3 regions of the Chryseobacterium sp. PvR013 genome follow, and region 3 is predicted to be linked to each of the others. Evidence: riboswitches for the same ligand, from Rfam matches in the RefSeq annotation. Region 3 holds a riboswitch; each other region holds the start of a gene.
What was found. Region 3 has a riboswitch for thiamine pyrophosphate ahead of pnuC (nicotinamide riboside transporter PnuC). Riboswitches for the same ligand answer to the same signal wherever they lie in the genome.
Positions count from the first base shown of each region.

Region 1 (10,741 bases), 3.0 Mb from region 3:
CTCGCTTGATATTACACTGACGAAGAAGTTTATGAACAACCGTTTGACACTTTCTGTTTTTGCGAATGATATTTTCAATGGACAGATGATGCAGGTACGTTCTAACCCACCATCAGGAACTCCGGTAATGATCTATAGTAAATATGATACAAGAAACTTCGGGCTTTCTATCAATTATAAAATTCCAACAAGAAATAAACTGGCGAAAGAGGATCCAAATATTCTTAACCAGACCAAAAAAGAAGATAACGGCGGCGTAATGCAGCAGGGACAATAATTTTTTGATGACTAGTCCTAAATAAGCGTTACATATTAATAGGATAAAAATACTAATATTTATTATATAGTTGTTGGGTTTTCCCGACAACTATATTTGTTTTTATACGTTCTTATTTTTACACTATTTTGTTTGTGCATCTGCTCCGGTGTTTTCATATAACACGACCAATGTGGTCTTTTGGTATTATAAATGTGAACTGCATCTTCTACCAATAGCTTCATTGTCTGTATATTTACCTGATAATCTTCTAATAAGAACTCTTGCTTGAGTATTCCGTTTACTCTTTCTGCAATAGCATTTGCATAAGGATCATAGCTTTCAGTCATTGAGGGTCTGATATTTTTCTTTTTCAATATTTTTTGATAAACATGACTGCAATATTGTAACCCTCTGTCGGAATGATGAATTAAGCTTTTTTTATAATTTCTTCTCTTTATAGCCATATTCAGGGCCCGCAGAGATCCCTCAGTTGCCAAACTATTAGAAAGGTCATATCCCATTATTTTCTTAGAATAAGCATCTGTAACCAAAGCCAGATAGCAATTCCTGTCTCGCCCTCCAATATAAGTGATATCTGAAACCCATACTTGTTCCGGCTGTTCCAATGGCATATTTTCTATTAGATTCTTATGCTTTCTGAATCGATGATGGGAATTGGTGGTTATTCGATAGTTTCTTTTGGGTTTTATGAGCATATGATTGGCTCTGAGTATGCTGAAAAGTTTATCTCGTCCCACATGTAATGTATGCAGAGAGTCCGCCAGCATATGATAGATCTTTCTTGTACCCACACGAGGCATCATCAAACGCAGGTTATTGACCAGTGTAATCACTTGGTCAGCCCGGGCTTGTTTTTGATCTCTAAGCCAAAAGCTTCGATAATAGTGCTGTCGGTTGATCCCGACCAATCTACAAAGATAACTTATCGTTTTTTTTGTTTCTTTGCTGAGATGCTGGATTGATCGGGAAAGGAGTTTTTTCTTACCGGAATCAAATATTCTTCCTCCGCCAGGTCTATCAATTTATCCAAAATAGCGGCTTTGTCTTCCGATTCCGTTAAACGGGTTTCAAGATATTCGTTATGACGTTCCAGACGTTTTAACTTCTCTTCCAGCTCTTTAATCTTTTGTTCAGGTGTTTGCATAGCTTTATGTTGGGAGCGGTTGTCTATATCAAAGGTACCATATTTTCTTCGCCATTCCGTTATAGTGCCGTGACCTTGAATACCATACTTACGCATTGCTGCACGATTGCCAATACTGCCACTCTCTACTTCTTTTACTACCGCCAATTTAAAGGAGACGCTGTAATCCTTTTGGCTACGTTTTACATACTGATTGTGAAATGATTCCATAAAATTACTTTTTTTGTGTAACGCTATGTTAGGACGAGACATGAGATAAAATAAAAGAGGCGGCACCTAAGGTGACCGCCTCTTTTTTGTATGGAATATAGGTTTTGGCTAAAGCCTATGGATGGTATTCTAAAAAGGAAAACGGGCTAAAGCCCGTTTCTATTGATATTAAAATGGTGTTATTTGTGAAAACATTAGTGATATTAGTGTTTATATTTAGATCAAAAATCTATTGTTTGAAATCTCCAATCCATTGCCTCTATCAATGTAAGCTGATTTATATGTACGGGAAGGCCGGTGATAATTTTTAAAGTCTGAAGAGCCATCATACTGCCTATTATTCCTGGCAAAGCGCCTAAAACACCAAGGCTGTCGCAATCCGGCATCTCTTCATCAAAAGGCGGTTCAGGGAAAATATCTCTAAGATTTTTACTTCCGTGATGATTGAAAACTGCAACCTGTCCGGAAAATCCTAAAATACTGCCATAAACAAGCGTTTTTCTCAATGTTACACAAGTATCATTCACCAGATATCTTGTTGAAAAATTGTCTGAACCGTCAATAATAACATCGTACTGAGAAAGTATTTTTTCAGCATTATTTTCATTTATTTTCTCTTCGATTCCTGTAAAGGCAACCTGATGGTTAAGTTTTTCTACAAATGTTTCGGCACTCTTCACTTTGGATAATCCTACGCTGTTTTCAGTGTGAATAATCTGTCTGTTCAGGTTATGAAGTTCCACCTCATCAAAATCTGCAACGCCTAAAGTGCCCACTCCTGCAGCAGCCAGATATTGTATAACAGGACTTCCCAATCCTCCTGCGCCAATAACGAGAACTTTGGAATCTATTATTTTCTTTTGCCCTTCCAGCCCTATTTCTTCGATAAATATCTGCCGGCTGTACCGTGAAAAGTTATCTTCTTTTTTCATACTTTATGATAATTGAACCATTAAGATTCTTTAAGTTTGTAAGGAAACTTAAGTTGAGCTTCGCTTCAAAAAAGATAGTGGCTTAAAAATCTTCGATTTTTCTTAAATAACCTTCACTTCTTCAAATTTCTTAATGGTTTAAAAATTTTAAAATCCACTATACACAGAATCCCAGTCTTTCATAACAGGGTCGTAACCCGATTTTTTGATCATGATTTTAATCTCTTCCATACTTCTCTCGTCACTGGTTTCAAACTGTTCCAGAGATTCTTTATCTACAGCATAGCCTCCCGGATTTGTTTTTGAACCGGCACTCATGGCTGTTGCTCCCAGAGATACTATATTATTTCTAAAGACCTCATTTTCTCTGGTGGAAATAGAAATTTCAAGGTCTTCATTCCAGATTCTGTAGGCACAAATAAGTTGGAGGAGGTCTTTGTCTTCCATAATAAAATTCGGTTCAATAATTCCTTCAGCCGGTCTGAGCCTGGGAAAGGAAACCGAGAATTTACTTTTCCAATATTGTTTCTGGAGATAATCTATGTGTAACGCGTTGAAAAAACTATCCACTCTCCAGTCTTCAAGTCCAAGAAGAACGCCCAGTCCAATTTTATGGATTCCTGCTCTTCCTATCCTGTCCGGTGTCTCCAACCGAAAATGGAAATTTGATTTTTTTCCTTTCGGGTGATATTCTCTGTAAACATCCTGATGATATGTCTCCTGATACACCAAAACGGAATGCACGCCTTCTTCATGAAGCAGTTTGTATTCTTCTTCCATTAAGGGTTGTACTTCAATGGAAATATTGGAAAAATGAGGTCTTAACTTGCGGACAGCATTCTGAAAGTAAGGAACTCCTACTATTTTATTGGCTTCTCCACTTACCAGCAATACGTGGTTCACACCCATTGATTTCAGAACCGATGCTTCAATCATAAGTTCCGTATCGGAAAGAGTTTTCCTTTTCAGATGATTATCCAGACTGAATCCGCAATAGGTACAGATATTCTGACATTCATTGCTGAGGTACAGCGGTGCATACAGCTGAATGGTTTTTCCAAATCTTTTTTGGGTAAGCATCTGTGTCATTCCTGCCATCAGTTCCAGTTCCTGAGAAGCGGCCGGCGACAGGAGATTCAGGAAATCCTCAAGCGTTTTATTCTTTTTTTGAAGACTGTATCTTACATCAGACAAGCTTACTTTTTCAAGCTTATTCTTTACCTCATCCCATTGGTAGTTTTCAAAAACATCTTTAAAGCTTTTCATGAGTCAGATTTATTCAAATAAAAATGAAGTGAGCGGGCTTGAAGCTTCAGCATGGTTGGCGATTGCTCCCAATCCTGATTCAAACGCTCTTCTTCCGGCAATCACACCTTCTTTAAAAGCAACAGCCATATTCAATGGATTTCCTGCAACGGCAATGGCTGTATTCACCAAAACAGCATCTGCTCCCATTTCCATTGCTTTTGCAGCATCGGATGGTGCCCCGATTCCCGCATCTACTACTACAGGAACATTACTTTGGCTGATAATAATTTCCAAAAAGTCTTGTGTTCTTAATCCTTTATTCGTTCCAATTGGTGCTCCCAAAGGCATTACCACGGCCGTTCCTGCATCTTCAAGGCGTTTGCACAAAACAGGATCAGCGTGAATGTAAGGCATTACTACAAATCCCAGTTTAGCCAGTTCTTCAGTGGCATATAGGGTTTCAATAGGATCTGGTAGCAAGTATTTTGGATCCGGATGAATTTCCAGTTTCACCCAGTTGGTTTCCAGTGCTTCCCGGGCTAACTGTGCGGCTAATACTGCTTCTTTTGCCGTTCTTGCTCCTGAAGTATTAGGCAGAAGATGAACATTGGTTTCTCTTAAAGAATCAAGCAGGTTATCTTCATGGGACCGGGCATCAATTCTTTTCAAAGCCATAGTCACCATATCGGTTTCTGATGCAATGACAGACTGCACCATATCTGTGAGACTTCCGAACTTTCCTGTTCCTAAAAACAGTCTTGATTCAAAAATTCTTCCTGCTATTTCTAATTTCTGATTGTTCATATCATTACTTTGTTTAGTTCTTTAATAATGGTAGGCTGCTTGGTAATAAGCCCTGAAACGGAAACACCATAAATTCCGATCTTCTGTAACGGTAAAATATCTTCAAGGGTAACACTTCCGATGGCAAATATTTTGGGAATATCTATTGATTTTTCTCTTAATCCATCAATGATATTCTGATACCCTTTAAACCCAAGAACAGGGCTCAGCTTTTCTTTAGTGGTGGTAAATTTCAATGGTCCCAAACCAATATAATCACAGGATTCTTTAATTCTTTGAATGACATCTGAAAGCGTATTCGCTGTTCCTCCAATGATTTTATTTTCACCTAAAATCAGTCTTGCTTTTTCGATAGAGCTGTCATTTAATCCCAAATGCACACCATCAGCATCTATTTCTTTTACCAGCTGTACATGGTCATTGATGATACAAACTGCATGATATTCTGAACAAAGCTGTTTTGATATTTCACAGAGACTGATCAATTCATTTTCCGGAGCATTTTTCCATCGAACCTGAACCCATTGGATTCCATTGTCCAAGGCTTTTCGGATATGAAGCTCCTGTTCCTGTTTTGTATTTCCCTGTGATATGTATTGTAATTTTTCCATATTTTCTATGAATGCGTTCCCAGTAAAGTGGGATTGCTTTTTAAAAATTTTTCAATGTATGATTTCCCATTCCGGCAGGCCGTTTCCCTATTTTCACCTTTGGCGAGCTCTGCTGCGATGGCAGAAGATAAAACACAGCCGGAACCATGTTTAGGAAAATATGCTGTACTTTTTTCCCGCGGAAGTAAAAGAGTTTCTTTTTCATTTTCAACTAACACATCCGTTCCTAAATGATCTTCTCTATGGCCACCTTTAATCAGTAATGCACATTGATGAGTATCCGGTAAAAGATTATTTTCCTTTAAAACACTGTATTCGTTATAATTGGGAGTTATTAAACTAAGTTTATTAACCGTATTCTTTAATTGAGGAAGTGTTTCAAGATCAAAAAAAGTAAATTGGGAAGTACTTTTCAGAACAGGATCCCAAACGATTTTTACTTCAGAATTGCTTTCTTTAACTGTTTCTACAATCTTACTTAGAAATTCTGCATCTTTTACAATTCCGATTTTCACTGCTGAAACCGGATAATTTTCCATCAACACCTGAATCGCTTCTGTGATTTCTTTTACAGGACGCCATTCCAGACTCAGGCATTGGGAAGCGGTTTGTAATGTCAATGCTGTACACACTCCCAGTCCCATCACCCTTAATTGTTCAAAGGTTTTACTGTCTGATAGCAAACCTGCTCCTCCGCTAGGGTCGAAACCCGCAATACTTATGACATAAGGACGTTCCTGCATTCTTTGAATACTTTTAAAGGTTCTTCACTTTCCCAGATGGCCCCTAACAAAGCTGCTCCATCGGCATCTGTTTCGAAAACTTCGTGGATATTATTCTGGTCAATTCCACCAAGAGCGATCAATTTTACATCCGGATTGTTCCGCTGTGCTATTTCATGCTTAATAGTAGAATCAAGTCCATAGCCCTTTTTGGATATACTTGGAAAGAAAGGGCTTATGAAAGCATAATCCCATTCTTTGTCCAAAGTATTGTATGTTGTAATATCGTGCACTGAAGTTGAAATGATATTTTCTTCTGCAAAAGGCTTGTATACTTCTTCCTTCCGATCAATCTCCCTGAAATGAAACCTTGAAATGTTATATTCTTTCCCCAGATCGAAATGAGTATGCAATACCAGCTGTGAATGAAAAATGTCATCAATTTGGCTGATAAACTCAATCATTTCATCTCGAGTAATCCATGGTTTACGGATATGAAGAAGGTCTAGTCCTTCCTGAAACATCTGATTAATAAAACCTGTTTCGTTCGGGACAATCAATTCAGGAGTAATAACGAGAATCATATATAAATTTCTTTCCCTTTTTCAATGAATTCCTGAGACTTATCCAGCATTCCTTTTTCTGCAGACTCACGGATTTCCTGAGTAATTTTCATCGAGCAGAATTTCGGTCCGCACATAGAACAGAAATGGGCAATTTTTGCTCCTTCTGCCGGAAGTGTTTCATCATGATAAGCTCTTGCCGTCTCTGGATCTAATGAAAGATTAAACTGATCTTCCCATCTGAATTCAAATCTGGCTTTACTTAATGCATTGTCTCTGTACTGTGCTCCCGGATGACCTTTTGCTAAGTCTGCCGCATGGGCTGCCAGTTTATAAGTAATTACCCCAACTTTTACATCATCTTTATTCGGAAGGCCTAAATGTTCTTTTGGTGTTACATAACAAAGCATCGCACAGCCAAACCAACCGATCATCGCCGCCCCGATTCCTGAGGTAATATGATCATAACCTGGTGCAATATCCGTCGTTAAAGGACCTAAAGTATAAAATGGAGCTTCATGGCATTCTTCCAGCTGTTTTTCCATGTTTTCTTTGATCATATGCATCGGAACGTGGCCCGGGCCTTCGATCATTACCTGTACATTATGTTTCCATGCAATTTTTGTCAGTTCACCTAAAGTTTCCAGTTCTGCAAACTGAGCGGCATCATTGGCATCTGCAATGGATCCGGGACGAAGACCGTCTCCCAGAGAGAAAGCTACATCATATTTCTTCATGATCTCGCAGATCTCCTCAAAATGAGTATACAAAAAGCTTTCTTTATGATGGAACAAACACCATTTCGCCATGATTGATCCTCCTCTGGAAACAATTCCGGTTACTCTTTTAGCGGTTAAATGGATGTATCTTAACAGAACACCAGCATGAATAGTGAAATAAGAAACGCCCTGCTCTGCCTGTTCAATCAGAGTATCTCTGAAAATTTCCCATGTCAGATCTTCCGGAACACCTTTTACTTTCTCCAATGCCTGATAAATAGGAACGGTACCAATTGGAACCGGACTGTTTCTGATGATCCACTCTCTTGTTTCGTGAATATTTTTTCCGGTTGAAAGATCCATAATAGTATCTCCTCCCCATCTGCAGGCCCAAACCGCTTTTTCTACTTCTTCTTCAATGCTGGATGAAACAGCACTGTTTCCGATATTGGCATTGATTTTCACCAGAAAATTTCTTCCAATGATCATCGGTTCACTTTCAGGGTGATTGATATTATTAGGAATAATTGCTCTTCCGGCAGCAATTTCGTCTCTTACAAACTCCGGAGTAATTTTACTTTTCGGAGTATTTGCTCCAAAGCTGTGTCCCGGATGCTGAAAAGCCATTTCTTTTGATACGGAATCAAGCTGTTCAATTCTTTGATTTTCTCTGATCGCTACGTATTCCATTTCCGGAGTAATGATTCCCTGTTTTGCATAATAAAGCTGGGTAACTTCTTTTCCTTCCTGCGCCACTTTAGGTTTATGGTCATAGGAAAACCTCAGTTCATCAAGACGTGGGTCTGCTAAACGGGCTTTTCCGTATTCTGAGGTAATTCCTTCCAGAATATTCACGTCATTTCTATCCAGAATCCATTGTTCTCTGATTCTCGGAAGTCCTTTTTGAATGTCAATAACTGCATTTTCGTCAGTATAAGGTCCTGAAGTGTCGTAAATGGTTACTGGAGCATTATGTTCAAAGCCGCCATTGCTAAGTTTGGTTGGGCTAAGCTGTATTTCACGCATTGCTACATTGATAGGATGTAATGTTCCTTCAACATAGATTTTCTTTGAGTTCGGAAATGGCGAACATGTAATGGAGTGAGCCATAAGTATTGGTATTAAATATGAGAATTAACCGCCTTGAGTGGCAGTAATGATTAAAACTGAATCGTTATTGTTAAGGATGGTTTCCGCCCAGACTGACAGGGGAATAATGCGATTGTTGAGGGCTACAGCAATACCCTTTTTCTTTCCGGGTAGCTCAATAGCCAGTAATGCTTCCAGGTTTTCAGGAAGTACATCAAATGTTTTTCGGGTGTGGTTGATTATAAGTTCCATTCCTAATAATTTTAAATATACTTTAGGAATGGCCATTATTGTACAATAGAATGTACAGCAAAAGTCATCTACTTTTCCCTACGCTGGTATGATCCAGATCAGGTTCAAAGGGTAAAGTCTCAGTCTGTTGATACAGACACCCCTAAAGTTGGGAACGAAGTTAGACATTATTTTGAAATAAGCAAAATTGATTTTTGCTTATAATGAAAAAAGACCATCTCGGTTTTGAGACAGTCTTCATTTTTATTTTAAATAGTTCTTTAGTAAAAAAGCTTCAAGCTTCCATCAGAATTATATTGATTAGTCCAATTTGATTGGCTCAGAAAAAATTCGGAACTATAAGGTTTATATTCTTTTGAGATCATTCTTTGAGGATTATTTTTTGATAATGACAAATAGAAATAATCTTCAAAAATACCTAAATTCTTAAATGGATTTTGTGCAGCATCGAAGTTATCAAATGTAATTTCATTCGTAATATAAGCATCAATATTATTATGCTTTTCAGTTTTAGTTGCCTTTTCTAAATTTCCTGAATTATTATAAATAAACTTTTCTACGTAGGTCAAAATATAATCTTGAGGGTCAGTCGGATCGTAGGGAACATTAGGATATTCAGTTAAAATCTCAATTAATTTTCCTGAAGTATCATAAGTATAGGTCAAATACTTATCCATATATGAATTATTAACCTGTGGAATAACTACTTTAACAACTCTACCTTGATTATCAAATTCAAATTTCCTTTCATTCAACTGAGCATTAAATGATGGATCTGAGCTATAACTTCCTACAACAGCTGTATTTCCCGTATAAGATATTTTAGTATAAATCAGATTTGTAAATCGGTCCGGAGCCCCCGAAGCTCCTGTAGACTTCAAAATTCCTCCTGTTTTTTTACTAATTCTTCCCTGAGCATCATATTCAAACATATAATTTTGTTCCAATCCATTAAAGACAGGTGACAAAACAGGATAATTCCACGATATTTTACTAGTATTTTTATTAATCGTCTGTTGCGAATGATCAACCGGCAATTCATCATTGTCTGAACAAGATGCCATAACCAGCAATGTGGCTAATAAAAGTGATTTGAATTTCATGGTATAGTTGTTATGATATGCTTATTCTTCACAAGCTCTCCAGATCGCATCATTTTGCGGCACCGGAGCTGTAATTTCAATATTTTCTTTGGTAACGGGATGAATAAATTCCAGCTTTCTTGCATGAAGATTAATTCCTCCATCCGGGTTGGAACGTGAAGCTCCATATTTCAGATCGCCTTTGATCGGAATTCCTGTTTTAGATAATTGTGCTCTGATCTGATGATGTCTTCCTGTTTCAAGGTCAATTTCAAGCAACAAATAATTGTCTAATGTTTTGATCACATGATAAGTCAGAATGGCTTCTTTTGCACCTTCAGTAGCTTTCGGAAAAACAATGGCTTTATTGTTTTTTTCGTTTTTCTTCAGGTAATGGACCAATCTTTGGCTTTGTGGGATCATTTCTTTTCCTACAACCGCCCAATAGGTCTTTTTCACTTCACGGTTTTTCACCATTTGCGTAAGACGGGAAAGCGCTTTGGAGGTTTTTGCATAGATTACCAGCCCGGATGTAGGACGGTCTATACGATGAACCAAGCCGAGAAAAACATTTCCCGGCTTAGCATCTCTTATTTTTATAAAGTTCTTGATGGATTCTAATAGTGATTCATCTCCGGTTTTGTCACCCTGTACAAGCTGACCTACCTTTTTATTAATCACCAGAAGATGGTTATCTTCATATATAATCTGCTCCTTCATATTTCTTCCGTCTATCTTCTTCTATTGGATAATGAAAGGATAATTCCTGCCAGAAGTCCTACTGTTTTTAGTGCAGAAAGTTTTGAATCTTCCGGAATGAATGCTCCCAATACACAGATGGCAGCGGCAGCATACATAGCATAGACAAAGTTTTTGTTAGTAAGCAATGGCGCCTGAATAAAGAAGCTGGCTCCTATCAGAACATAAAAAACTTTTCTTGAAAGTAAATGATTGATTTCCGGAGAAAATAAATTAAACCATCCTACAGCAAGGCAAATCAAAGCTGCGATAGATAATATTCCCTGGATAGATTGTTGTTGATTCTGCATGGATTAATAACTTTCGTTTTCGTTGGGAAACTCTAC
Region 1 is NZ_JAFIBT010000001.1:4,062,241-4,072,981, reverse strand. Features, by position in the region: gene JOE44_RS18605 (outer membrane beta-barrel protein) at 1-277, shown strand, start outside; gene JOE44_RS18600 (IS3 family transposase) at 340-1,188, opposite strand; gene JOE44_RS18595 (transposase) at 1,203-1,634, opposite strand; gene JOE44_RS18590 (HesA/MoeB/ThiF family protein) at 1,856-2,566, opposite strand; gene thiH (2-iminoacetate synthase ThiH) at 2,714-3,832, opposite strand; gene JOE44_RS18580 (thiazole synthase) at 3,842-4,618, opposite strand; gene JOE44_RS18575 (thiamine phosphate synthase) at 4,615-5,229, opposite strand; gene JOE44_RS18570 (hydroxymethylpyrimidine/phosphomethylpyrimidine kinase) at 5,235-5,972, opposite strand; gene JOE44_RS18565 (thiamine phosphate synthase) at 5,948-6,535, opposite strand; gene thiC (phosphomethylpyrimidine synthase ThiC) at 6,532-8,343, opposite strand; gene thiS (sulfur carrier protein ThiS) at 8,368-8,574, opposite strand; TPP riboswitch at 8,633-8,728, opposite strand; gene JOE44_RS18550 (hypothetical protein) at 8,835-9,677, opposite strand; gene JOE44_RS18545 (RluA family pseudouridine synthase) at 9,699-10,376, opposite strand; gene JOE44_RS18540 (hypothetical protein) at 10,388-10,705, opposite strand; gene panB (3-methyl-2-oxobutanoate hydroxymethyltransferase) at 10,709-10,741, opposite strand, start outside.
Region 1: another riboswitch for thiamine pyrophosphate. It lies ahead of thiS (sulfur carrier protein ThiS); the one in region 3 lies ahead of pnuC (nicotinamide riboside transporter PnuC).

Region 2 (10,741 bases), 3.0 Mb from region 3:
CCTGCAATGGAAAGAAGTCCTTTGCTCTCATCTACCTGTAATAAAGGAGTGCCAGCCAACACCTCAGTTCCGGAACTTCCTTGTGAAAGCATAGAATTCTGAACATTATAAACAAGACGGTCTACTTTACGCTCTACCAGAACTTTCTTACCATTTACTGTTACTGCCTCAATTTTGTTAATGTTGGTAGTGTCTTTTGTTTGTGCTGTAGCAAAAGAACAAGCAAGGGTAACCATAAATAAAATGTGTTTTTTCATATGATAAATGATGGATTAAATGACGATTGTGTTACATTTCTCTGGCAAAAGTATTGGAGGTGCCTTTGAAATGAAATAGCATTTAGATGAAGGGCATGATTATGCTTATCAAAAAAGTTTCATCGGGAAAAAACAGGCTTTTATCGAAAAGGGTTAACGAATTATCCTGATAGAGATTTATCTTTGAGTATGAATAAAAAGCAAATTATCTGGCTGCAAATTATTTATTGGGGATTCAATTTTTTTGGAACCGTTATTACTCCTAATTTTTTTATACCGGAGAGCAATCGTGGTGAAGTACATATTTTGAGAATTACCTTCTTTATTGTAAAAATTGCTACCTTCTATATTTCCTATCTGTTTATATTTCCAAAGGTTTTTAAACTTGAGAAACTGTATTCAGCGGTTTTCGTTTTTATTCTGACCCTTTTGTGTTTTGCCAGCATGAGATATGCTTTGGAGGAAATGATCCTCCCTTCTACTCTTGGATTCCGGAATTATGATGAAAGAACAGGCCTTCTCTATTATTTTTTCGATAATATTTACAATAGCTCTCTGACTACTTTTATAGCTGGGATTTTATGGATACTGGAGAAATATGGTGTTGCTGAAAATGACAAAAAGCAGCTGCTGATTGAAAAGAAACAGGCAGAGCTTCAGGCATTAAAAACCCAGATCAATCCTCATTTTATTTTTAATTCATTAAATAATATCTACTCTCTTGTCTATCAGAAATCAGACAAAGCCTTGCCAGCAATTGAAGAACTGGGACAATTGTTAAGATACAGCACAAAGGATCTTGAAAAAGATTCAATTCCTTTGGATAAGGAAATTGGATATATTGATAGTCTGATTGCCCTGGAGAAACTTAGAATTAGAAAACCTGAGCTGTTGCTCATAGAAAAAAATATTCAGTATCCTCACCTTAAGATCTCGCCAATGCTGTTGGTTCCTTTTGTTGAAAATGCCTTTAAACATGGAGATTTCCGTGATAAAGGTTTTGAAATGAAAATCTCAGATCATGATAAAGTGCTGCATTTTTATCTTTTCAATTTTAAAACACAGAAAATGAAAGATACCGTTTCCGGAATAGGAATTCAGAATGTGAAAAAAAGACTGGAAATATTGTATCCCAACCATCAGCTGGAGATCAGAGATTCGGAAACAGAGTTTATTGTAGACTTAAAAATTGATTTACGCGATGAATAAGATAAAATGCATTATTGTTGATGACGAGCCACTGGCAATCTCTCTTCTTGAGCATTATGTAGAAAAACTCCCTTTTCTTGAGCTGGTATTTTCTACAGAGAACCCGATTTTGGCTTTAGAATACCTTCAGAAAAACGATTCAGACCTTATCTTTTTAGATATTCAGATGCCGGAGCTTACGGGAATCAATTTTATGAAGATTGTAGGACCTGATCAAAAATATATTTTAACAACGGCTTATTCAGAATATGCCCTGGAAGGATATGAACATAATGTTGTGGATTACCTGCTGAAACCTATTTCATTTGAAAGATTTCAAAAGAGTGCATTAAAGGTGCAGGAACGGTTTTCTTTTCCTCAGGAGGAAAATTCATATTTCTTTGTGAAATCCTCAGGACAAAGACATCGTATTGGTTTTCATGAGATTTTGTACGTTGAGAGTATCAAAGACTATGTCAATATCCGGACGGAAACCGATGAGTTTATTGTGCTGGATACGCTTAAATCAATGGAAATCCAGCTTTCCGAGAGGTTTGTACGTGTTCATAAATCCTTTATTGTCAATTTGGATAAAATAAAAAGCATTGGTGCTAAAAAAGTGAACTTTCCCGAGTATGAAATTCCCATTGGAGAAAGTTATAGAGCAGGTCTTCTGGATAGATTAAAGTAAAATTGTAAGTTTTGGCTAAAGCCAGATGTATTTTATAATTTTAAATGTGGGCTAAAGTCCGCTCCTATTGAATTTATTAGCAGGAATTTTTGGTATGATAATAAAAAAAGACGACTTCTAGTGAAGCCGCCTTTATATTAATTAATCTAACAATTAATCTTATTTTTCCTGTTGTTTGATCAGGTTCAGAGCAGAACCTGCCTTAAACCACTCAATTTGTTGATCGTTGTAAGTATGGTTGGCCATGACGATATCTTTAGTTCCGTCAGCATGAACGAATTCTAAAGTCAATTGTTTTCCTGGAGCAAACTGGTCAAGATCTAAGAAGTTTACCGTGTCATCTTCCAGGATCTTGTCATAGTCAGCTTCATTAGCGAAAGTAATTCCAAGCATTCCTTGTTTTTTAAGGTTGGTTTCGTGGATTCTCGCAAATGATTTTACCAATACAGCTTTCACACCAAGGTGTCTAGGCTCCATTGCAGCGTGCTCTCTTGAAGAACCTTCACCATAGTTCTGGTCTCCCACAACAATTGTTGGAACGCCTGCTGCTTTGTAAGCTCTTTGTACAGCCGGAACTTCACCGTATTCACCGGTTAATTCGTTTTTAACCTTATTGGTTTCCATGTTGTAAGCATTTACAGCTCCAATCAACATGTTGTTTGAAATATTATCTAAGTGACCTCTGTATTTCAACCATGGTCCAGCCATAGAAATGTGGTCGGTAGTACATTTTCCGAAAGCTTTGATCAATACCTTAGCGCCCTCAATGTTTTTACCATCCCAAGCCGGGAATTCTTCTAATAACTGCAGTCTGTCTGAAGTAGGGCTTACGTTAACAACAACGCTGGAACCATCTTGCGAAGGAGCCTGGTATCCGTTGTCATCTACAGCAAAACCTTTTTCAGGAAGCTCAAAACCTTTAGGCTCATCAAGCTTTACCTGTTCACCTGCTTCGTTAGTTAAAGTATCTGTAATTGGGTTGAAATCTAATCTACCTGAGATGGCAACAGCAGCTACCATTTCAGGAGAAGCTACAAATGCGTGGGTATTTGGGTTACCATCTGCTCTTTTGGCGAAGTTTCTGTTAAAAGAGTGAATAATGGAGTTTTTCTCTCCTTTTTCCGCCCCTTCTCTGTCCCATTGCCCGATACATGGTCCACAAGCATTGGTAAAGATTCTTGCATTTTCAAATTTTCTGAAAGAATCTAAGAAACCGTCTCTTTCCGCTGTGAATTTCACCTGTTCAGAACCAGGGTTGATCCCTAAAATAGCTTTAGGTTTTACTCCTTTTGATACCGCATCTTCTACAATGGAAGCCGCTCTTGATAAATCTTCATAAGAAGAGTTGGTACAAGAACCGATAAGTGCCCACTCAACTTCTAAAGGCCACCCGTTAGCCTCAGCTTTAGCTCTGAATTCAGCAACTGGAGTCGCCAGGTCCGGAGTGAAAGGTCCGTTTAAGTGTGGAGTCAGTTCAGAAAGGTTAATTTCTATTAATTGGTCGAAATATTGTTTCGGGTTGGCATATACTTCAGCATCACCCGTTAAATGTTCAGCAATTTTATCGGCAGCATCTACCACATCCTGTCTTCCGGTAGCGGCAAGATATCTTCTCATAGAATCATCGTATCCGAAAGTAGACGTTGTAGCTCCGATTTCTGCACCCATGTTACAGATGGTACCTTTACCTGTTGCAGAAAGTGATTCTGCCCCTTCACCGAAATATTCTACGATACATCCTGTACCTCCTTTTACGGTAAGAATTCCGGCTACTTTTAAGATCACATCTTTTGCTGAAGTCCATCCGTTCATTTTACCGGTTAATTTTACCCCGATAAGTTTAGGCATCTTAAGCTCCCAGGCCATTCCTGCCATTACGTCTACGGCATCAGCACCTCCTACACCAATCGCTACCATTCCAAGTCCTCCGGCATTTACAGTGTGAGAGTCTGTACCGATCATCATTCCGCCAGGGAAAGCATAATTTTCCAGTACTACCTGGTGAATGATCCCTGCTCCCGGTTTCCAGAACCCGATTCCGTATTTATCACATACAGAACTTAAGAAGTTGAATACTTCGGAGTTTTTGTTGATACCTTCCTGTAAATCTTTGTCAGCACCTACTTTTGCCTGGATCAGGTGATCCGCATGAGCTGTTGAAGGAACCGCTACTTTAGCTTTTCCTGCCTGCATAAACTGTAAAAGTGCCATCTGAGCGGTTGCATCCTGCATGGCTACTCTGTCTGGCGCAAAGTCTACATAAGAGTTTCCTCTTTCATATTCTTGTGTAGCATTTCCTTCCCAAAGATGGGTGTAAAGAATTTTTTCTGAAAGGGTAAGAGGTTTTCCCACGATTTGTCTTGCTGCTGCAATTCTTTCCGGGTAACGCTCATACACTTTTTTGATCATATCAATATCAAAAGTCATATCGTATTTTAATTTTGTTCTTTTTCCGTTAATGCTTCTTTTTCTCTGGTATTTGAAAAAGAAAAATCACTTTTAATGCATCAAAAAACGTTCCTATAATCCATAAATAGGGTGTTTTTGGCTTTAAAATCAATAGATTTTATAACTTTCAATTTAAGAAAAAATAGAATTTATTTTCCGAATTTTATCGAAAAAAAAACGTAACTATCTTAAAATAGAAACGTTCTAAACAAAAAATTGGAAGATTTTAAATCCTAAAGGACCAAAATCTTCCAATGATATAGTTTAAAATAGGTCTTTCGACGTATTTATTAATCTCTTAGTGAGCGCTTGTACTTGTCAATTCCTTAATAGAAGGAACAAAAGTAGTAAGGTCAATACCCTCAACAGCAGCTTTGTACTCATCAATGCTAGGAATTCTTCCGATAATCGCAGAAAGAACCACAACCGGAGTTGAAGCAAGCAGAGATTCTCCTTTTTTACGTTCAGAATCTTCCACTACTCTTCCCTGGAAAAGACGGGTAGAAGTCGCTAAAACAGTGTCTCCTTTTGCTGCTTTTTCCTGGTTACCCATACAAAGGTTACATCCAGGACGCTCAAGGTACATTACGTTTTTGTATTCAACACGAGCTTCTCCTTTTGGAGCATTATCATCAAATTCAAATGCAGAATATTTTTCTAATAATTCCCAGTCTCCTTCTGCCTTTAATTCGTCAATGATGTTATAAGTAGGAGCAGCGACTACAAGAGGAGCGCTAAATTCTACCTTTCCTTGTTGTTTTTCAATGTTTCTAAGCATCTGAGAAACGATCTTAAGGTCTCCTTTGTGAACCATACAAGATCCTACGAATCCAAGGTCTACTTTTTTCTCGCCTCCATAATAAGAAAGATCTCTGATGGTATCGTGAGTATATCTCTTAGATACATCATCATTGTTTACATCCGGGTCAGCAATCATTGGTTCAACAATTACATCAAGATCTACCACTACTTCTGCATAATATTTAGCGTTGGAATCCGGAGTCAAAGCAGGTTTTTCTCCTGATCTGATTTCTTCAATTCTCTTATTTGCTTTATCAATTAATCCCTGAAGAACTTTGTTGTGGTTGTCCATACCCTTGTCAATCATGATCTGGATTCTTCCTTTTGCAATTTCCAGTGATTCGATCAGAGTATTATCTTCAGAAATGTTGATAGAAGCTTTTGCCTTCATCTCAGCAGTCCAGTCTGTAAAGGTAAATGCCTGGTCAGCAGGAAGTGTTCCGATGTGAACCTCAATGATTCTACCCTGGAATACGTTTTCTCCTCCAAACTGCTTCAACATCTGAGCCTGCGTTGCATGAACCACATCACGGAAATCCATGTGTTCTTTCATGTTTCCTTTGAAGGTTACTTTCACAGATTCCGGAATTGGCATTGAAGCTTCACCAGTAGCTAATGCAAGAGCAACAGTTCCTGAGTCAGCACCGAAAGCCACCCCTTTAGACATTCTTGTGTGAGAGTCACCACCAATGATGATAGCCCACTCATCTACAGTGATATCATTCAGTACTTTGTGGATTACGTCAGTCATTGCGTGGTATTCACCTTTCGGGTCACGGGCTGTAATCAAACCGAACTCGTTCATGAATCTCATTAGCTTCGGAATATTAGCCTGAGCTTTCTTATCCCAAACAGAAGCGGTGTGACATCCTGACTGGTAAGCACCGTCAACGATTGGCGAAATCACAGTTGCTGCCATGGATTCAAGCTCTTGAGAAGTCATAAGACCTGTCGTATCCTGAGATCCAACGATGTTTACCTGTACACGAACGTCTGAACCAGCGTGTAAAACTTTCCCTGGAGTAGTTCCAACAGCATTTCTATTGAATATTTTTTCTACAGCGGTAAGTCCTTGTCCTTCATGAGAAATTTCTTTTGACGGAGCAAAAACAGCAGGAGCTTCAACTCCTAAAAGCTGAGCTGCAAATGTCTGTAGTTTTTTACCAAATACAATAGCGTAAGATCCACCCGCTTTGATGAATTCCATTTTTTGCGGAGTGAAAGATTTGGTAAGGTCGATCAATTCTTTATCGCCGTTATATAATTTCTTTTCTTTTGTATTAATCGTTAAAACGGTTCCTGTAGCTACTGAATATGCTTCTTCAAGAACAATGTCACCATTTTCGTTACGAATTGGGTTTCCGTTTTCGTCAACTTTCTTTACCCAGTTTTTAAGGTCAACACCAATACCTCCGGTAACGTCTACTGTGGTAAGGAAAATTGGGGAAATACCATTTGTTCCTCCTACAATTGGAGCAATATTTACGAATGGTACATATGGGCTCGCCTGTTTTCCTGTCCAAAGAGCAACGTTATTTACTCCGGACATTCTTGATGAACCTACACCCATTGTTCCTTTTTCAGCGATAAGCATAACGCTTGCATCAGGATGTTGAGCCTGTAAAGCTTTAATCTCTTCCTGAGCCTGAGGAGTAATCATACATTTACCATGAAGTTCACGGTCTGATCTTGAGTGAGCCTGATTACCCGGAGAAAGTAAATCTGTAGAGATATCTCCTTCACCTGCAATAAATGTTACTACTTTAATTTCTTCAGCAACTTCGGGAAGTTTTGTGAAAAACTCTGCTTTCGCGTAGCTTTCAAGAATTTCTTTTGCAATTTCGTTACCGCTATTGAATGCTTCCTTCAGACGGGTAGTGTCTGCTTCGTAAAGGAAGACCTGTGTTTTAAGAACATTAGCCGCTTCTTTAGCAATTGCTGCATCATTTCCTAAAGCAAGGTCTAACAACACTTCGATAGAAGGTCCACCTTTCATATGAGATAATAATTCAAAGGCAAATGCCGGAGAAATTTCTTCTACTAGAGATTCACCTAGAATAATTTCTTTTAAAAATTTTGCTTTTACTCCCGCTGCACTTGTCGTTCCGGGTAGTGTGTTATAAATGAAAAATTGAAGAGAATCTGATCGGTCAGCATTACCTGAATCTTTAATTTGCGTAATAATTTCGCTTAGTAATTCAGCACCATCAATTGGCTTTGGATGAAGCCCCTGGGTTTTTCTTTCTTCAATCTCTTTGATGTAATCCTTATAAATACTCATAATAGAAGGTCTTTCAAAATTAAAGGTAGGCCTGCTTCTTCTTTATCGGTGTGTATAAATACAGTTAATGACATTTTGAGTTCTCGCATTTTGATGCAACATTAACCGAATAAAGTCAGCATAATCTACACTTTTCCAAAAGTTTTTTAAAATTATCAAACAATTCAAAATGTTCCCAAAATTACGAAATTTTACTATTTTATAAGAATGAAATTATTTAGATTCTTTATAAATATGAATTTTATAATATCTATTTTTGGTCGTATTTTTGTAAGCAAATGGAGAATATGAAAAATATCCTGAATGTTTTATGTGTTTTTATTTCGATTTTCGTTTTCTCTCAGGCTCAATCTGTGAAGAAAATTCCTGCGAAGAAAGGAACAAAAAGCACGGTTAAAAAAGCAGTTGCAGCCAATAAAGCTAATGCTGATCTGGTGGTCATCAATAAAGATCTTCCTCTTTTGATTCCTAAGAAGAAAGGGGATCAGTTCGGGTATGTTAACCAGAATGGGAAATTTATTATTCAGCCGGAATATCATATTGCCGTATTTTTTTATGAAGACTGCAATCTTCTGAATTCACCTAATGAAAAGGTCAGAAAATTTGGAACAAAAGAGTATGCGACGGTAGAGAAAAATATGATTTCGTACCGTGTAGACCAATCGGGAAAGAGAGTATATCAGTTCAAAGAAGCAGATTTTGGAAAATGCAAATTCGAAAAATATAAACAACAGTTGTTTCAGGCCTATATTCTCAATGGCTTTTATGGGATTATTGAAAAATCAAAGTTTGTGAATGCCGCTGATTACAGACAATATCAAATCTATCCTCAATATCAGTATCTGTTTATTCTGGAGGGAGATGATGTAGCTAATCCTATGATTGTGGCTTCCAATAATGATAAATTCGGAGTTATTGATGTCAACAATAAGATTGTTATTCCGTTTGAATACTCGAATATTAAAAGAAATTTCAGCTGGAAACTGGGAAAAATGTTTGAAGTAACAAAAGATGGCTCAAATTATTACTACATCGACTCCAACAACAAAACTTACTAGATAATTATAAATGATGAATGATTTATTTGATAACTCCTATTTTTCATCGTATTTTTCCATTGCGTAACCCGCAGCCTAAGACCCTGTATCTCGCACCTCGTAACCCGTTATCCCGAATCTCGAAACCCGAATCCCAATTCATATATTTTTTGTATTTTTGCCGTTGAAATAAAGGGGTGCTTTAACAGGCTGAGATTATACCCAACGAACCTGGAACAGGTAATGCTGTTTAGGGATGTGTCTTTCTAAGACGCTGAATTGTATAATATCTTATCGATCCCCTTTTATTCATTAAATGTCAAAGATTTATAGAATGAAAGGATTATTTTTTTTAGGGCTTAGCGTAAGCTCTGTAGCTTTTATCCAGGCTCAGAATAAAGATTCTCTGAAGGTCAGGGAAATTGAAGCGGTCAACTTTACTAAAAGACTTCCGGTTGCAAAGGAAATCATCAATGTACAGAAAGATTTAGACGGGAAAAATCTGGGACAGGATCTTCCTATCCTTTTAAAAAATCAAACTTCTGTAATCTCCACCTCAGATGCGGGAAACGGAGTGGGATATACTGGTTTTAGAATTCGTGGAGTTTCAGGAAGTGCCATTAATGTAATGATGAATGGTGTTCCGTACAACGATTCTGAAAGCCAGGGAACATTTTTTGTAAACGTTCCGGATTTAACAAGTTCTGCCTCACAGATTGTCATTCAGAGAGGAGTGGGAACTTCCAATAATGGTGTTTCTGCTTTCGGAGCAAGTATCAATGTACTTTCCAAAGATCCGGAAGAGAAGTTTTATTTTAAAACCGACGACAGCTACGGATCATTTAATACCTATAAATATTCAGCTGAAATAGGCTCCGGGAAATTCTGGAACAACCGTCTTTCTGTAATGGGAAGATATACCCATATCCACTCTGACGGATATATCGACAGAGCTTCATCCAATTTACATTCTTATAATTTTACCGCTTTATTTGAAGAGGGAAATACGAAGCTACGTTTAATGGCTTTCGGAGGTAAAGAGAAAACGTATCAGGCTTGGAATGGGATTGATCGTAAAACATGGGAAACAGACCCGAAATTCAATGTTTCGGGAGCAATTTATGATGCCAATTGGGAGAATATTGTAAGTTTCTATGACAATGAAACCGATAATTACAGACAGAATCATTATCAGTTACTTTGGGAGCAAAAATTCAGTGACCGATGGAATCTGGAAACAACTTTTCATTATACCAAAGGAAAAGGATATTACGAAAACTATAAGCAGGGAAATCTTTTTTCAAGATATAATCTGCCTGATATCATTGAAGGTGGACAGACCATAAAATACTCTGATTTTATCAGAAAAAAATGGCTGAATAATGATTTCTATGGTATGGTTTCTACCTTGTACGGAAAGTTTGAAAATCTGGATCTGAACTTTGGGGCTGTTGTGAATCAGTATTACGGAAGGCATTACGGAAATGTTACCGGTGTATTTTTTCCTCAGATTGATGAAAGTGAATACTACAGAAACCGCTCGGTAAAGAATGAAGTGTCTGGTTTTGCAAAAGCATTATTCAGAGTAGATAACTTTGAATTCTTTGGTGATTTACAACTAAGAAAAATTAATTACAATACCAAAATCCTGATGGCAGGTGATGGTGAAGGTGCGGATTTAAGCAAAAACTGGCTGTTCTTTAATCCAAAAGCCGGGGTGAACTACCGAATTGAAGGAGGGAAGGTATTCCTTTCTTATGCTCATGCCCACCGTGAACCGAACAGAGATGACCTGATGGCCAATAATGATGTGAAAGCTGAAAAACTTCATGATATTGAAGCTGGTTTTGAAAAACAGTTCGGAATCGTATCACTTACTGCGAATGTTTACTATATGTATTATGTGAATCAGTTGGTTTTAAACGGAGAATTGAATAACGTAGGAGCATTCATCAGAACAAACTCAGGAAAGAGCTACAGAAGAGGAGTTGAGGTTGGAGCTTTGGCTAAACTATCCAAACAATGGGAAGTTTCCGGG
Region 2 is NZ_JAFIBT010000001.1:4,076,984-4,087,724, forward strand. Features, by position in the region: gene JOE44_RS18610 (outer membrane beta-barrel family protein) at 1-257, opposite strand, end outside; gene JOE44_RS18615 (histidine kinase) at 447-1,466, shown strand; gene JOE44_RS18620 (LytTR family DNA-binding domain-containing protein) at 1,459-2,136, shown strand; gene JOE44_RS18625 (aconitate hydratase) at 2,296-4,563, opposite strand; gene JOE44_RS18630 (bifunctional aconitate hydratase 2/2-methylisocitrate dehydratase) at 4,883-7,666, opposite strand; gene JOE44_RS18635 (WG repeat-containing protein) at 7,954-8,724, shown strand; TPP riboswitch at 8,888-8,977, shown strand; gene JOE44_RS18640 (outer membrane beta-barrel protein) at 9,038-10,741, shown strand, end outside.
Region 2: another riboswitch for thiamine pyrophosphate. It lies ahead of JOE44_RS18640 (outer membrane beta-barrel protein); the one in region 3 lies ahead of pnuC (nicotinamide riboside transporter PnuC).

Region 3 (10,741 bases):
TATTGATGATAGGATTGAGAAAAGATTTTTGTTTTAAATGCTGTTTTTCTTCTTCCGTTAGTTCATGGGTTCCAAGGCCGATCCCGTTCCATGGTTTTCCGTTATTCGTTCTATCAGCTAATTCAATAGATCCAATTGTAATTTTTTTATGAAGCCCTAATACCGTTAAATCCATCAATTGACCTGGATGTATTTCTCCTTCTATAATTTCCCCAAGCAGATAAAAGCTTCTGTTGGTAAGCTGAAAAACACTGTCAATCTTAAATTTAGCAGTAACATCATGCCAGCTGTATCCACAATGTCTGCACTGCTTTGCATAGGGAGTACGGGCAAGCTTATTACACTTTGGGCAATTATTGAAAAAAACTTTCTCAGGAGTTTCAGTCAATATCCGCATTACAACGTTTTGCTGAAAGGTCTCATATCCATTTTCTAATAGCTTTGTTATTTCAGGATCAGACTTTATCCAGCCACGCTCCATCATCAGATTTCTCAAATAGGCATTTTCGGAACTCTTTGAAGAGTACATATGATTATTCAGGGCTAATGCTTCGTTTGCGGTCATTAATTTCCCAAAATATCTGATAATATAATCTATAGTTTCTCTGTCCATATCCGATTGAAAAAGGTAGAATGTTTTTTAGTAATTTGTTTTGCCTAATTTACCATTTATTTGAGATAGGCTTACCTCATGGAATGTCATAATTAAGAAATTGAAATTTTAATACTGACAAACTATTGTCACTAAAGTCTTTTAATTTTACAGTATCAATAAAAAACTATGGGTACAATTGCAGAGAAAAAAACCTTTTATGTCAATACAAAGGAAGAGTGGCGGCAATGGCTGGAAGAGAATCACCATATAGAACAGTCTGTATGGCTTATTTGTAATACCAGAAAATCAAATTTACCCATTGTTCACTGGACTGAGCTGGTGGATGAAGCCCTTTGCTTTGGCTGGATTGACAGTACAAGGAAGACGATTGATGAAGGTTCGTTTATGCAGTTATTCAGTAGACGGAAGCCGAAGAGTACCTGGTCAAAAATTAATAAGGATAAGGTTCAGAAGCTGATAGAAAATAATCTGATGACTAAGGCAGGATTTGAGACGATCAGCATTGCAAAAGAGAATGGTTCCTGGAATATTTTAGACAGTGTGGAAGAGCTGGAGATTCCGGAGGATCTGAATGAAGCATTTAAAATTCATGAAGGCTCCGAAATCTATTTTCTAAGCCTGAGTAAATCTATAAAAAAAAGTTGCTGCAATGGATTGTACTTGCCAAAAGACCCGAAACCAGAAAAAATCGTATTGATGAAATTGCAAGACAGGCAGCTCAGAATAAGAAACCTAAGAATTTTTAGACTGTAAAAAATTAGATATTACTGTAGAACTTATGATTAAGATAAAAATAGGCTGTCCCAAAAAGGACAGCCTATTGATTTGACTCATTATTGAAATGATATTATCTTAGAATCTCAAAGTTGCTGAAACAGACCATGTTCTTCCAAAACCTAGGAATCCTGTGTTCCCGTCTGCAACACCCTGATACACTCTGCCAGTTTCCTGATATGTTTTTCCGGCATCTGGACCATTGGCAATTTTATCTCCGGCGAAGATATTGGAGCTTAATTCAGAAATATAATATTTGTTGAATAAGTTGTATACATTCGCTCTCAATGTTAAAGATTTTTTTGCATCAATAGTGAACTTGTAAGAAGCACCTACATCAAATAAATGATAGCTTGGCAATTTTACAATTCCTTTTTCTCTTGCCGCTTCAGTAAGGAAGTTGATCGGGTTGAACTGAGCATAAAGTTTGTCATAATATTCCCAGTTAGCATCAATACTGAAAGCTTTGGTGATATTATAATCTGCTCCAATACTTGCAGTTGTTTGAGCGGCATCTCCAACCTTCAGGTCTTTTATATTGATTGTTCCAGTTGCCCCGGCTATTTCTTGGTTGTTCTGAACATCAAGAATATTGAAGTTGGCGTTTCCTTTATATTTCCAGTTACCCATTGATACCATTCCTCTCAGTCTAAGGTTGGTAAAAGGTCTTGCCTTTGCTTCCAGTTCAATTCCCTGGTGCAGCTGACCAACATTCAGGGCATTGTAGAAATAGGCGTTTCCAAGGCTTAACTGAGGGAATTTTGCAATATCCGCAGCAGTAGCATTGAATGTTCTGGAAATGAATCGGTCATCCCACTGTGTTCTGTAAGCGTTGATATTCACATCGATATAACGCGATTTGAAACCGTATCCTAACTCTACAGAGAAGATTCTTTCATTCTTCGCATCGTTATAAATATTCTGGTTTGAAGGGAATAAAGCGTTGAATAACGGCTGTCTTGAAATAACTCCTGTATTGAAAAATACATTATGGTGATCATCTATATTATAATTCGCACCTCCTTTTACAATATAACCTGTTTTGTGATACCATTTTGTCTCCTGATTTCCCGGAGTATACAGCATATAGTCTCTTCTCTTGTAATACTGCTCAGAAACAGATCCCTGAACAGATGCACTTAGTTTTTCAGAGCTGTATTCAACCATTCCATAGATTCCAGCCCATTTTACCAGCCCTTCGTTGTGAATAGAAACTTTCTGAGCATCTTTAAGCTTGGTAAGCGGTTCCGGCTTTACGGTTTGGTTAATATAATATCCTTTTGGAGCGTTGGCTGTACCAGGAACAAATAATGCATCTGATCCTAACATATCAGTTACAATATCATATAATGCTCCTTTGTATGTTTTAAGGTCAATACCTCCGTTAAAAGTCCAGTTATTTTTTTTATAATTAAGGTCTGCAATCACACCATACCAGTCATGAGCATTGATACTTTGCTTTCTTACGATACCACTGGTTCCGTTCAGCGTTGCTACATATTGCCCGTTGTAATCACCTGGAGAACCTGCAGGAGCAGTAAAGGTTGATTTCTGGAAGGTATTTCCATTATAATCTGTTACCATACCACCTCTGTTATAGCGATAAATCATATCCCAGTTGATGGTACCGTCTCCGCCTGCACCATAATTCATGAAATTCATGGTTTGTCCGCCTGCATTTTTGATAGAACCGTTCAATCCGGTACCACCGCCGCCACGTCCCCATGAACCATAAAGAACGGTAGATAACTTCAGGTTGTCATTCATAGTCCAGTCCCAGTTCAAAGATGCAATAGGTTTATGATAGAAGTTAGGAGCCAGGTTGAATTGAGAACCGTTCAGCATTCCTGTTTGTGGATTGTATCTTCTTCCGTAAGTTTCAAGCTGCTGCAGCGTTGCCACATTAGCTCCGGTTGCAGAAGATCTTCTCGTATCGTGTACCTGAGGTGCTCCGGTAGCAATTAAATTGAATGCATGCTTTTCATTAGGCTTAAATCCTGTAGAGAAAAACCATGAGTAGCCTTCTCCTTTTGTTCCGTTGATGTATCCGTCACCTTGCCAGCGGGAAAGCAATACGGTTGTTCCCCATTTGTTTTTTAATCCTGAAGAGTACATTGCTGATATTCTGGAGTAGTTATCATTTCCAACTTCTCCTTTAATCATTGCTTTTTGCTCAGAATCGGTAGCTTTGGTTACAATATTGATGGTTCCTCCTACAGAAGGGACCACGAATTTAGACGCTCCCAAACCTCTTTGGATCTGAATATTGCTTGCAATATCAGCCAGCCCGGTCCAGTTGGACCAGTACACCGTACCTCCCTGCATATCATTCACCGGTTGTCCGTTGATAATGACCGCAATGTTGGCTCCGTCAAAACCTCTCATGTTGATTCTGCTGTCTCCGAATCCTCCACCTACTTTGGTTACATAAACGGATGGAGTAGACTTCATAATCTCAGGGAATTCTCTGTTTCCCAGCTTCTCCTGAATTTCTGCCGCCTTAATGTTGGAAACCGCAACAGGGGTTTTTCTCTCTTTGGCTGTTTGGGAAAGGTTTCTACCTACCAACATAACCTCATCAATAGATTTAGATTTCTCTAAAGAATCCTTCGTACTCTGTCCATAATATATGGCTGCCGTAGGTAATACAAGCGCTATAATAAGTCGCTTTTTAAAAGTAATGCTCATGAAATAAACTAGCGTTTTTGAATTTAAGGCTGCAAAGATGAATAATTATTTTTGAATTGAGTATTAAATCTTAGCGATGTGATTTTATTCAGTTTTTGGAATATGCTCTATTTCTTAATTTTTTGAATATGTTAATTATTATACATCTTTCGTTTACAATTTGTTATAAAAGAAAATGATGAAATAAATAGTTTGTTTTTAAGCGATATAAATAATTATGTGGCTCTCCATATTTTTAAATAAAACTAAAATATGTTGGAAAATATACTATAATAATAGCTAACTAATAAAAGGGGTAAGTGACTTGGGTCATAATTTTTATAGTATCGTTTTCATACATTGTATTATTATTTATTTAAAAACCGTGATTATAAGAACTTGATCAGTTTCATAAGTATTATGAAAAATTAGGGAAGCTTTCCAATGAATCAAAGCCCGCCTCAGATTCTGCAGGACAGCAGCACCGATATAAATAATCGCAATTTCAAACCTTCTCAACCTGTTATCTGCGAAGGTGTGGATAAAGAAACATAAGTCTTATAATAACTAAATTTTTCAATGATTTTAGATACCACATCTCAGCATTTCAGGCAGAAATGGTCTTATAGTTGCAGATTCATCACCAATCAAACACTAAATTATTATATTATGGAAACTAAAACAGCAACCAAAAAATCACCCGCAAAAAGAAAGACAACAGCGAAAGCATCTGCAAAAACACCGGCCAAAAAAAATGCGGCCAAAGGTTTGGAAGATCTTTTTGAAGATTCACTTAAAGACATTTATTGGGCTGAAAAAGCACTGTTGAAAGCGCTGCCGGCAATGATGAAAAATGCGACCAGTGAAAAGCTTAAAACAGCTATTGACAAGCACATTACTGAAACGGAAGGCCATGTTAAAAGACTCGAAGAGTGTTTTAAAGCATTAGGAAAAAAAGCCCAGGCAAAGAAATGCGATGCCATGCAGGGATTATTGGATGAAGGAAAAAGTATTTTGGAAGAGACAGAACCCGGAGCAGTAAGAGATGCAGGAATCATTGCTGCGGCACAAAAAGTTGAACATTACGAAATTGCCACATATGGTACACTAGCAGCCTTTGCAAAAGTATTGAAAGAGAAGGATTGTCTTAAAAATCTTTTGAGCACATTAAAAGAAGAGAAAAAATGTGACGAGCTGCTAACGAAAGTGGCTGATACCAATCTTAACAGCAAAGCAGTATAAGTATGTATTCATTATAAAAAAGGAGACCGGGTTTATTCTTGGTCTCTTTTTTATTGTTGAAATATCATTAGATTCAAAAATGGAACATTTTGATTTTGGTTATTTTTGTATCATTTTTAATATATTTGCAGATATTATTTGTATCAAATTTATTTGCTTAAATACCATAAGCTTTTCTCCTATTAAAAAAAAAATATGACTCAGCTCAGCTTGTTCGACTCAGAAGAATTATATGAATTTCCAAAAGACCTTCTGGAATACAGTGAGCATTTCCTGAGTCAGCATGAAGCAGATAAACTAAAGAATCATCTGCTCGAAACAGCACCCTGGAAACAGCGTACCCAGAAAATGTATGATAAAACGGTTCTGACCCCACGCTTAACCGCATGGTATGGGGATCCGAAAACGGATTATCCATTAGGAAATGGTGAAGTGGAGAATAACCTCTGGACCCCTGAATTGTTTTCTTTAAAACAAAGGATAGAAGAAACATTCGGTTATCAGTTCAATTCTGTATTGCTGAATCTTTACCGGGATCATAATGATTCTGTTGCCTGGCACAGAGATAAGGAAAGCAGATACGGAAAGCGTCCTGTGATTGCATCAGTAAGTCTGGGGCAGACCAGAAACTTTGATTTCAGGAAAAAAGACCATCATCAAAGTAAATATAGTCTGCCACTTCCTCATGGGTCATTATTGATTATGAAAGGAGATCTTCAGGAAAACTGGGAACATCGGATTGCTAAGTCTGTAACTTCTATGAAAGAGCGTATTAATCTTACATTCCGGCTGGTTCGATAATTATAAAATGTTTATTCATAATATTTTATGAAAATAAATGATTTGCTGAAAATATTATTTGGCCGATAAATTGTTGCTATTATAAAGAAGTCTCATAGATTTCACACCTATCACCACTTAAAATTTATTATTATGAAAAATTTTGTAGCAACAATTTTTGCAGTAGCTGCTTTAACGGCCTGCAAAAAAAACGAACCGACAACAACGAGTCAATCTGAGGAAAGTACAACAATGTCTGCCCCTGCGGAATCCGGGATGACGGTAAGCGACTCCACCAAAATGTCAGACACCAAAGATCAGAAAAGTATGCTCAGTGATCAGGACAAAAAATTTGCAGATGCTGCAGCCATTGGAGGACTGATGGAAGTTATGATGGGAAAACTAGCAGAAACAAATGCTGAAAATCCTGTTGTAAAATCTCTGGGTTCCATGATGGTAACAGATCATACCAAAGCGAATGACGAACTCAAAAAATGGGCCTCCACTAATGGCTATACACTTCCCACAACTTTGGACGCAGAGAAGCAAAAGATGTATAATGATCTGAAAGATAAGAAAGGAAAAGATTTCGACAAAAAGTATACGGATCTAATGGTAAGTGATCACAAAGAAGATGTAGAAGCATTCAAAAAAGAGGCATCAGAAGGAACAGAAGCCTCATTAAAATCTTTCGCAGCGAAGACCCTTCCGACACTTGAACATCATTTGAAGGAATCCGAAAAGGCGAAAAATGCTGTCAGATAATTTACGGTTAATATGACTTGCATCATAAGACAAACAGAATGTATTCGATACTTTTGAATGATTAAATATTATTTTGTTCTTGATTATTACGCTCCTCTTTTTTAAGGGGAGTTTTTTATTCTTCTTTCTTTTTGTATTCTTCAATTTTTTTAAACTGCTGATAAGAATCTTTCAGCTTACGAAGCTGTTCTGAGACGGTTTTAATTCCTTTTTCACTAAGATCTCCACTGTCCATAGCATTTTGATATGCCTCTATAGCTGCTTTTTCCCCAAACACTACATTTCCTAATGTAGATTCTACCAAATTACCCATGGTGAAAGAATTTTTAATATCAATCCATGTCCTGTGAATGGCTCCTGCAATGGAAGTTGAATTTTCCGGATTACCCTGTTTTTCTGTGATGAGGTTTATAAGTTCATTCTTCATGATTTTCGATTGTGAAATCATATGATCATACTCATCCTTTACATCCGGATACATTTCCCAGACTTTTCCTTCTACTTTTTCGAAGCCTTCCATTCTGTCATTTGTAATGTGAAGTAAGTCATTAAGTACCGAGATTTCTTTCTGTTTGTCCATAATATAAATTTTTAAATTAAACATAATGATCTACTAAATTATAATTTAACACTCAGATCTTTTATAATCCTGGTCATATACGTTAAAAAGTTAGTCCGATGTATTTCTTTTTCCACAAAAAAGCTGCACCTTTGCTCCACAATGGGGTGCTACAGATAACGGTGGCTGAGATGATACCCAGGAATGTATTTCCACACCTGATCCGGACAATGCCGGCGTAGGGATTGCTTACTTATCATCTCATCATTTGATTTCTAACAATTAATATGATGCAGGACATTTTAAAACAAATTACCTTACCGGAATGGTTCGGAGTCTTATTTTCAGTGATTCAGGTTTTACTGGCCCGTAAAAACAATGTCAACAACTATCTTTTCGGAATTGCAGGTATTCTGCTGACGTTGTACGTAATGCTTACATCAAAGCTTTATGCTGAATTTACCTTAAATCTTTATTATCTGATTATGAGCATCTACGGATGGTTGTACTGGAAATTCGGGAAACAGAAATCCGAAATGGAAATCTCCGTGACCACCACCACTGAAAAATGGATTACCGGAGGAATTGTTTTGGGAACTTTTATCTTATTCTGGTCTTTTCTCACTCATTTTACCGATTCGGATGTTCCTGTTTGGGATTCTCTGGTAAGTGCTTTTGCCTGGGCAGGAATGTGGCTGATGGCAAGACGGAAAATTGAAAACTGGGTGATCCTCAATATCAGTAATATTATTTCCATTCCTTTAATGATTCACAAGGAATTATATCTCTATGCTGTTTTAACATCATTCTTATTTTTAGTGGCAATCTCCGGTTATATAGAATGGCAAAAAATCATTAAATCCAAAGCTCATGCTCAGTACTAAGGACATCAGAAAAGAACTTCAGGGAGCTTCTGTAATTTCTGATAAAGTGATGCTGCATATTCACGAAGAAGGATTGCTTAAAATCTGGGTTCCCAAAAAATATGGAGGACTCGGCTATCGTTTTGAAGAAGGGCTTAAAGCATTATTTGGCTGGGCGCAAACTGATGGAAGCTTTGGCTGGATGCTGACACTTTGTGCCGGAGCCAACTATTTTTCCAGAAATAGTAAACCCGAAGTTGCCCAATTACTCTTCACCCATACCAAAACCTGTTTTGGCGGAAGCGGAATGGTTGGCGGCACCGCAGAAAAGCAGGATGATAATACCTATCTGATCAGCGGTTCATGGAATTTTGCAACGGGAGCACCTCATCTGACCCATTTTACACTGAATGCCAGGATTACAGAAAACGGGAAACCTATAACGGATAAAGACGGCAATGAGGTGATTCGCTCATTCATCATTCCGAAAGAACATGCTGAAATTATCCCCAACTGGAAATCTATGGGAATGAAAGCAAGCGGTACCTATTCCTTTACCATTGAAAATGTTATGGTAAGCGAAGACTACAGTTTTGTATACGATCATTTTTTCACGAATGATATTCTGGACAGCATTCCGTTTCGGGTTTTTGCGGATTTGACGCTCTTGGTCAATTATTTGGGAATGGCCTATCATTTTATTGAAGAAGCAGAAGGCATTCGTCCTGAAATCAATTTCAAAAGTTTTGCAGAATCTGTTGAAAAGCATTTGGGAAAAGTTTTAAACATAGCCAGAGAAGTAGAAAATATACTCGGTGATCACAAAGGAATTTCAGAAGATAAAGAACACGAGATTCACCAATATGGAGTAGAACTGGTTCAAAAATTATCCCATCAGATCATTACCGTTTATACACAGCTGGGAATCCGGGCTACGGATACCCGTTCGGCAGTGTATCAGGTATTCTGTGACTATTTTACTGCAGCAATGCATTCCAATTTCAGACCTTCTGCGGATAATGTAGACTTTTCTTTCTGAGAAATAATCAGAGAATACTTCTTTGAAAATCCGGCGATGAGTGAATGCTAAAGATTTAAACTTAATATATATTTAATATGATTGCCATAGGTTTTAGATACTTTTGTATCACCAGTTTTGAGTTCAAAGACGTATTAAAGAATGGATCATTTTAAAGAAATATATTCCGGTTACAAGCACAGGGTGTATTTTTTTGTGGCCAAATACCTTTCGGAAGAAGAAGATATTGAAGAAATTGTACAGGACATTTTTATGCATGTCTGGAAATATCTGTCCAAAACCTATTCTCCATCAGAAATTGAAGCGCTTATTTTTAAATCTGCCAAACAGGAAGTCTCCAATTTCTACCGTAAAAGAAAAATGATTTTCGTTCCTCTTGAAAGTTCCCCGGAAAGTCAGGATGAAGAAAACTCAGAAATAGAAAAACAAATACAGCAGGAAGACCAGCTCAAAAAGATTGAAGATCTCCTGGAACAGGTTCCCGAAAAAAGCCGTGAGTTTTTCATCAAAAATAAAATCCAGAATCTCAGCCTTTTTACCATCGCTCAGGAAAATGATATTTCCAAAACGGCTGTTGAGAAACATGTGAATAAGGTGTTGAAGTTTCTGAGAGCGAATTTGAATTTTTTCTTTTAGATTATACTTTTACTATTCCAATTTCCTTCATCATCTAATTTCTTTAAATTAGTTAGGCTTGAGTTAACTTTAACTCAATGTCAACCAATATGAACAAATCGTTAAATCAAAAAAATATAGGTTGACGATTTTGCACTTCCTGCGTATTCTCTAATAAAGATCAAATAGGAGCGTATGGATTTCGAAAATCAATGGAAATCAGTCAAAGAAGAAAACAGGAAAATGAAGGATTCGGCAGATCAGCGAATCTGGAACGGACTTGAAAATAAAATCAGATCCAGAAACAAGACAAAAAGGTTTTTGTGGGCTGCAGCTGTTCTTTTGCCCTTATTTACCGTGATGACTCTGTTCTTTACTGAAAATGCTCTAAGCTCTTCATCTCATCAGCAAATGGTTTTCATAACGGAAACGACGCAAAAGGAATTCACCTTACCGGACGGAAGTATTATTACCCTGCAACCAGAAAGTGAATTGATACTGACAGATAATTTCGGTAAGAAAACCAGAAATGTTTCTTTTAAAGGAAAGGCATTCTTCAGTGTTGCTAAAAATAAAGCGTTGCCCTTTATCATTGATGCCAATGGATTTAGAGTAAAAGTATTGGGGACAAAATTCCTGCTTGATCAAAGATCCGAAGATAAAAAAGTCTATCTGAAAGAAGGAAAAGTGAAAATTGATTACAAGGGTCACACCACTTATCTTTTGCCTAAAGAAACATGGCTGGCAGACAAAAACGGAACTGAAAAACATTTCTATGATCAGGATGTTGTAAGGACATTTGATTTTAATGAGATGAAATT
Region 3 is NZ_JAFIBT010000001.1:1,078,950-1,089,690, reverse strand. Features, by position in the region: gene JOE44_RS05045 (hypothetical protein) at 1-613, opposite strand, end outside; gene JOE44_RS25350 (YdeI/OmpD-associated family protein) at 1,258-1,362, shown strand; gene JOE44_RS05035 (TonB-dependent receptor plug domain-containing protein) at 1,469-4,078, opposite strand; gene JOE44_RS05030 (ferritin-like domain-containing protein) at 4,727-5,299, shown strand; gene JOE44_RS05025 (alpha-ketoglutarate-dependent dioxygenase AlkB) at 5,495-6,100, shown strand; gene JOE44_RS05020 (DUF4142 domain-containing protein) at 6,233-6,844, shown strand; gene JOE44_RS05015 (PA2169 family four-helix-bundle protein) at 6,960-7,424, opposite strand; TPP riboswitch at 7,557-7,665, shown strand; gene pnuC (nicotinamide riboside transporter PnuC) at 7,691-8,287, shown strand; gene JOE44_RS05005 (hypothetical protein) at 8,274-9,305, shown strand; gene JOE44_RS05000 (sigma-70 family RNA polymerase sigma factor) at 9,447-9,941, shown strand; gene JOE44_RS04995 (FecR family protein) at 10,116-10,741, shown strand, end outside.